Regions from separate parts of the Deinococcus terrestris genome, predicted to be linked through region 2. Evidence: riboswitches for the same ligand, from Rfam matches in the RefSeq annotation. Region 2 holds a riboswitch; each other region holds the start of a gene.

Region 1 (2,259 bases), on a different contig from region 2:
AGCCCGACGCCCAGCGACAGCAGCATAAACCGAGCGGTCAGTCCCAGGAAGCCTGCGCGGTCTCCTTGCGCGAAACGCAGGGCGAACTGGGTGGTCAACGCCGTTCCGACAGCGCCGATGACCACACCGCCAACGATGTACCCGTAACTCAGGGCCGAGTAAATGCCTTGGGCCTCGCTTCCAAGCTCATGCTCGACGGCAATGCGAGCGATGTTGGCGCTCAGGGACACCAAACCGGCCACGACACCGAGCGGCCACACCATTCGCACGAGCTGCTGTAGGTCGGGCCACCTCAACAGGCCTATGGGGGGTAGAAAGGGGCGTCCGCGGCGCAGGTCATATCCAAGAAGTGTCAACAAGTTGACCAGTGTCACCCCAGCGGCAGCCACCGCCAGGTCGCGGGTCAGGGCAAAAAGCCCCAGGGGGAGCGCAGTGTTCAGTAGGCCCCGAATCAGCACTCCCTGCGCGATCCAGTCGAGATGTCCGTGGCGCTGAAGCTGGGCATAAATGAGTTCGCTCAAGCCCTCGAACAGCTTGGCGACCGCCAACGCGAAGATCACCCACCATTCGCCTCTATTCCAGAAGACGGCAGCCACAAGTGTGAGGGCGGCTGCGAGCGAGAGTGCACGCAACGTCGCGTAGGTGCCGAAGCTAAATGCGTCCTTGACGTCCGTCACCATGACGTTGCGCAGTTGCAGGCCCAACCACAGAAAAATAGGCCCTGTTACCCCCAGTGCATAGGCATACTGACCAACGACTCGGGGACTCGACCAGTGGGCCAGCGCCGAGATCAACGCGAACTGTGCCAGGTTGGAAACCAATGAGGCTGCGAAGGTCCAACCCACATCGCTTCGCAGGCGCTGAGGCGCCGAGTCCGGCCACACTCTGTTTGTGTCTGCCATGCAAGTTCAGGGGCCAACCTAGCACGTCCAACGGGGGCGGCTGTAGTCACACTTCTCAGTCATAAAACTGTGAGGTCGGTGCGATAGATTGGGCGCATGAAGAGTTTGTAAAGCTCACTGAGCGCCGCTACGTCCCCTAAACCGACAAAGGCAAAGCCTCCGCGAGGAGGTGACGCAAAGCCACAGAACTCATCTCGATGAGTCCGCTGGGTTACCGAAAGTAGGAACTGTGAGAAACAACAAAATGTGTGCCCTCGCGCTGGCTCTGTTGCTCAGCGCCTGTTCTCAGACGCCGGTGGTGCGTCCTGACATGACTTCGACTCCTCCCACGTCGGGCACAGCCAACGATCCGGCGGAAGTGTCGGCCGAGGTGCTTGCCACTCCTGACGAGGTGAGCACCGTCCAAGACACGCTCGCCACCTATCAGACGCGTCCCCTGCGCCCCAGCCTGCTTAGCAACGCTGTCAGCATTGATCCGGGGGGCACGCTCAGCGTAGCCGGGGAGAGCATGTTCCCCATGGGCTTTTATCATGTGTCTTGGGCCGGCACAGCCACACGCCGCCTCAAAGACATGAATGACATCGCTGCAATGGGATTTAACAGCATGACAGTTGCCATGCTCGATGCTGTAGACGACATTGGCCCTATGCGTAAGCTTGTGCAAGCAGCTCATGCCAAAGGTATGAAGCTTATCATACAAGACGTGAACAGCCAATCTGTGGCAGCCCTCCGAAATGAACCTGGAATTCTGGGTTGGAAGGTCGCTGACGACTGCCAGATCAACTATACCCCGGAACAAGTTGCGGCACGTGCTCAAGTGATCAAACAACTCGACCCGACTCGGCTGACTTACGCGAGCCTTGGCGTCAGTTTCTCAGACCCACGCAGTGCGTACTTCGGTACAACGGACGCTACGGGCAACCAAATCTACCCAATTGGTGGTGGCGATGGCCTCAGTGCCGTCTACCGGGCCATGAAAATTACGGTCCGCGAAGCGCTGCAAAAGGGCGTTATGCCGATCGGCAACGTCCAGAGCTTCCGTTGGAGCGGCCAGCGGATGCCGACCAACGCTGAGGTGTACAACATGACCTCGCAAGCACTGGGTGCTGGGGTCAAGGGCATCATGTACTACACCTATCTTGACGACAGCAATGACTTGAGCCCCCAAACCAGCCTGCGCACTGAGCTGAAAAAGGTGGCGGGGGAAGTGAAGCAACTCACCCCCATCCTTTTACACGGGGAGCGCCGGGAACTTCTCCTCAGTGACACCATGCACGTGGTGCAGTGGACCTACGAAGGCAAACGTTACCTTCAGGTCATTAATGTCGCTTACAAATCGATCACGGCGCAATTTAAG
Region 2 (2,259 bases):
CGCTGCAAGGCGCCCGCCTCGCCCGAGAGCTGCTGGGCGGCAACGGCATCACGACCGAGTATCCGGTCATCCGTCACATGCTCAACCTCGAAACGGTGGACACCTACGAGGGGACCCACGACATCCACACGCTGATCGTGGGGCGGCACCTGACGGGAGTGGGGGCGCTGGAGTGACCCCCAGGGTGGAGGCGGTCAGCCTCAGCCCGGAGCACGGCTTCAGCAAGGCACCCCAGCCGGAGGTGCGCCTCCTCGCGGGCCTGGGCGTGGAGGGGGACGCGCACGCGGGCCACACGGTGAAGCACCGCTCGCGGGTCGCGCAGAACCCGGACCAGCCCAATCTGCGGCAGATTCACCTGATCCACGCCGAACTGCTGGAGGAACTGGCCTGGCAGGGCTTCACGGTGCGCCCCGGCGACCTGGGAGAGAACCTGCTGACGCGGAGCCTGGACCTGCTGGGCCTTCCCACCGGAACCCGCCTGCATCTGGGCGGAGAAGCCGTGGTGGAGGTCACGGGCCTGCGGAACCCCTGCGGCCAGATCGACGCCTTTCAACCGGGACTGCTCGCGGCGGTGCTGGGACGCGACGAGCACGGCGGGCTGGTCCGCAAGGCGGGGGTAATGGGCGTGGTGTTGACGGGAGGCGTGGTAAGGCCAGGTGACGTGGTGCGAGCAGAACTGCCCCCGGAGCCTCACCAACGGCTGGAGCGGGTCTGACGCCAAGAGCCACTGACCCGGAAACGAGCCGCACGGACGCCCTTGAGGAACGAATTTCCGCATCGAAGGACCCACCGCACTTTAGACCACATGAGTCTGTGTGCAACTCCAGCTAATGAGTCAACTCATCATTGGTTTTGCCTGCCCCTCTAGGTTGTGGGTGGATAGCCACAATCTGGTGCTATCCGAGGGGCTGTGAAACCTCGTTCCTTATACGGGCACCTGGAACGGGTGGAGCCAGTGGTGCGACCGACTCGGGACATACCGGACTGGTGTGTCATTAGCCCCCGCTGTGTTATGGCAGCAGCCCCCACGCTTCTTGGTGGGTGCGGCACCGCTCAGCCATAACCCGTTGCGAAAGGAGGCATGGAACCGGCTCGGGGAATTCCCCTTCCGGTGAGATGACGTTCATTGTTTTGAGACGGATTCCGGCCCAACAGGGACACACCCTGGACAACCCAAACGGATTTGCAAAGTTGCAGAGCAGAGCGGTTGACCGAAGCGGACATCTCTGGATCAGGGTGTTCCCAATTCGGTCACGGGGTGCACGCGAGCTGTGTGAGCGCCCCAAGATCCCCGGTTCGCCTCATTACGCGCTAAGCGGGGTGAATGCTTTGCGGTATCCGGACACTGCCGTTTTCCCAGACCAAGTTCCCGAAGGACCAAGCCGGGGTGGAGTGGTCCGCAGAAGTCCTCATTCCCGATCAAGGAGACTATCATGGCCCTTCTCCCTTCCCGATATGGATGCGCCGCCGCACTGCTGACCCTAACCCTGCTGGCCAGTTGTAGTACCCAGACTCCCAGCCCTGGCCCGAACCCCCAGCCCCCTGCAGGTTCAGAGGACACCGTCAGGCCGACACTGAACCTGACCTCGCCGCAGCAAGGCAGCACGGCCAGTGGCAGCCTGCTTCTTCAGGGGACCGTCCGCGACAACGTGGGGCTCAGCCGCCTCACGTACCGCTTCGGCAACGGCAATGAACAGGTGCTGACCCTGCCCGCGGACGGCGCCATCAGCCAGAGCCTGTGTCTGTGCGGCCTTACGGCGGGGACCTACATCCTGACCGTCACCGCCTATGACGCGGCAGGCAACAGCACCTCGGTGGCCCGCACCGTGACGGTCACGACCGGCAGCGGCACGGGCACACCTGCGGACACGCAGGCGCCCACCTTCACGCTGACCTCTCCCGCTGCCGGGGCGAGTGTGCAAAATCCCGTGCGTTTGACCGGAACCGCAACCGACAATCAGGCCGTGACCCGCATCACCTACCAGCTCGGCAGCGAACCCGAGGTTGCGCTGGACGTGACGCCCGGCCCCACGGTCAACCTGGACACCCTGCTGCCTTCCCTCCCGGTAGGAACGCAGACAGTCAGCTTGCGGGCCTACGACGCCGCTGGCAATGCCTCGAGCCCCGTGCAGGTCACGTTCACCGTCAACCCGCCCAGCACCCAGCCCGGTGATACCCAGGCGCCCAGCGTCTCCCTGATCTCGCCCACCAACGGCGCCAGCGTCACGGCGCCGGTGAGAGTGCAGGGCCGGGTCACCG
Region 3 (2,259 bases), on a different contig from region 2:
GTGGCGAAGTTCCCCGTCACGCTCAGCACCGAAGCGTCTACCAGCTTGGCCCCCGTGGCTCCTGCCGGTGCCAGGGTGATGGTCTGGGTGTCGTTGCCGGTGTTGACGACCTGATACTTGAAGGCGACCGTGTCGCCCTGGTTGGCCGTTTTCTTGTATTCGGCAGGGAGGGTGGAGGTCGCCGTGCCCGTCGTGGCGCTGTCGCTGTTGGCCACGCTGCCCACGTAGGTCACGTTGAAGCTCGACTTGTCCGACACTGTGGTGACGACCTCGTTGGACGTCTGGCTGCTGGTGGTGTTGCCAGTGGGATCGCTGGGGTCCTGGAAGCTCGCCGTCGCGGTGTTCTTGATCTGGGTGTTGGCGGGCGTACCCACCGCTCCCGCCACTCCCACTGCCAGCGCCACAGCCAGAGCCACAATCTTCGTATTCACTTTCATCTTCTTCTCCTTGGATTCGCTTCGGGCGTCGTGGCCCGGTGACGACTGATGGGTGTTACTTCACCTGCACGCGGAAGCCGAGCGTCTTCTCGGTGCCGGCAGGTAGGGCGGCGATGGTCCAGCGCACCGCCTGGTACTCGCCCGGCTTGACCTCAACCTCGCGGGTCACGGCCTTGCCGTTCTCGGTCACGGTGATCTTTTTCTTGAGGGGGGCGGGGGCAAAGGTCTTGCCGCCGTCGATGGAGTACTCGGTGCGGACGCCTGCGGCAGCGCTTCCATCTGGCGCGACGTACACGTGACCCGCCGGAACCGGCAGCTTCACGGCGACGTTTGCCAGCGTGCGGGCGCTGACGTTGCGGGCGGTGACAGTCTGTGCGAGCAGGTCGCCGGGGCGGACCTTGGTGTAGTTCGGCGTGCGCTTTTCGGTCGCCTTGCCGTCCACCTGAACGGTCTGAATCAGCGACTGGGCGAGGTCGAGCACCAGGGGCGAGGCGCCCTGGGCCAGGGCCAGGCCGGGCAGCGCGAGCAGGAGGGGAAGGGTCAGGCGATTCATATCAGCGGCTCTCTCCTTGGCAGGAAGGGACGCCGACACGACAGACCGGCGCACGCTTCCCCTGGGTGGGGGGTCCGTTTCGCCGGTCGCACCACTGGCTCCTCATGCGGCAGGTGCCCGAAATACACCGCATGGCTCTACGCCCGAAACGACAGCAAGGTATTCAGCAAGCCATAACAGTTCCCTTACGTGATTTCTAGGAACTCTCATTAGATTCTCATTTGTAGGATGGTGATGCGGCGATTTGGTCCGGGGGCGTCCCTGTTACAAACCGTTGGAGCTGGGCACGCCATGCTGTCGCGTACGGAGGTCACCGGTATGGCGCGTGTCACGCGGTACAGCAAGTTCGAGGGCGAACTCGACCAGCTCGACTCCAGCGAGCTGATGCAGATGATTCAGGAAGCGCTGCTGGGGCAGGGCATGAACGATCCCTACGACCCCGATCCCAACGCCCGGCCCAGCATGGACGACCTCTTCGACGCGATTCTGGAGGCACTGGCCGACCGGGGCATGATCCCGGAAGAGCAGCTTCTAGAAGCCCTGCAAGCCGACGACGTGCGCGAGACGCCGCTGGGTCAGCAAATCGAGCGGCTGATGGACAAGCTCCAGCAGGACGGCTTTATTCGCAAGGAGTTCGACGAGGAGCCGGGACAGGGCGGCCAGGGCCAGAGCGGCGAGTCGCGCTTTCAGCTCACTGACAAGAGCATTGACTTTCTGGGCTACAAGAGCCTGCGCGACCTGATGGGCGGCCTGGGCAGAAGCAGCGCGGGCGCCCACGACACCCGCGAGTACGCCTCAGGCGTCGAGATGACGGGCGAACTCAAGAACTACGAGTTCGGGGACACCCTCAACCTCGATACGACGGCCACGCTGGGCAACATCATGGGCAAAGGCTTCGACGCGCTCGAGGAATCCGACCTCGTGATCCGGCAGGCTGAATACAACTCGTCGGCGGCGACCGTGGTGCTGCTGGACTGCTCGCACTCCATGATCCTGTACGGCGAGGACCGCTTCACGCCCGCCAAGCAGGTCGCGCTCGCGCTGGCGCACCTGATCCGCACCCAGTACCCCGGCGACACGGTCAAGTTCGTGCTCTTCCACGACTCGGCCGAGGAAGTGCCCGTCGCCAAGCTCGCGCAGGCACAGATCGGGCCGTACCATACGAACACGGCGGGGGGCCTGCGGCTCGCGCAGCAGCTCCTGAAGCGCGAGAACAAGGACATGAAGCAGATCGTGATGATCACCGACGGCAAGCCCTCGGCCCTCACG

The links. Region 2 has a riboswitch for cyclic di-GMP ahead of F8S09_RS11130 (Ig-like domain-containing protein). Riboswitches for the same ligand answer to the same signal wherever they lie in the genome.
Region 1: linked by a shared signal. The riboswitch ahead of F8S09_RS17150 (hypothetical protein) and the one ahead of F8S09_RS11130 (Ig-like domain-containing protein) in region 2 are both predicted to bind cyclic di-GMP.
Region 3: linked by a shared signal. The riboswitch ahead of F8S09_RS06240 (DUF11 domain-containing protein) and the one ahead of F8S09_RS11130 (Ig-like domain-containing protein) in region 2 are both predicted to bind cyclic di-GMP.

The regions. Positions count from the first base shown of each region.
Region 1 covers NZ_WBSL01000024.1:9,770-12,028, forward strand. The annotation lists gene F8S09_RS17145 (lipopolysaccharide biosynthesis protein) at 1-845, opposite strand, end outside; cyclic di-GMP riboswitch class I at 1,042-1,121, shown strand; gene F8S09_RS17150 (hypothetical protein) at 1,132-2,259, shown strand, end outside.
Region 2 covers NZ_WBSL01000004.1:219,396-221,654, reverse strand. The annotation lists gene F8S09_RS11140 (acyl-CoA dehydrogenase family protein) at 1-176, shown strand, start outside; gene F8S09_RS11135 (MOSC domain-containing protein) at 173-715, shown strand; cyclic di-GMP riboswitch class II at 895-979, shown strand; gene F8S09_RS11130 (Ig-like domain-containing protein) at 1,434-2,259, shown strand, end outside.
Region 3 covers NZ_WBSL01000002.1:20,607-22,865, forward strand. The annotation lists gene F8S09_RS06235 (hypothetical protein) at 1-437, opposite strand, end outside; gene F8S09_RS06240 (DUF11 domain-containing protein) at 493-990, opposite strand; cyclic di-GMP riboswitch class II at 1,062-1,145, opposite strand; gene F8S09_RS06245 (vWA domain-containing protein) at 1,309-2,259, shown strand, end outside.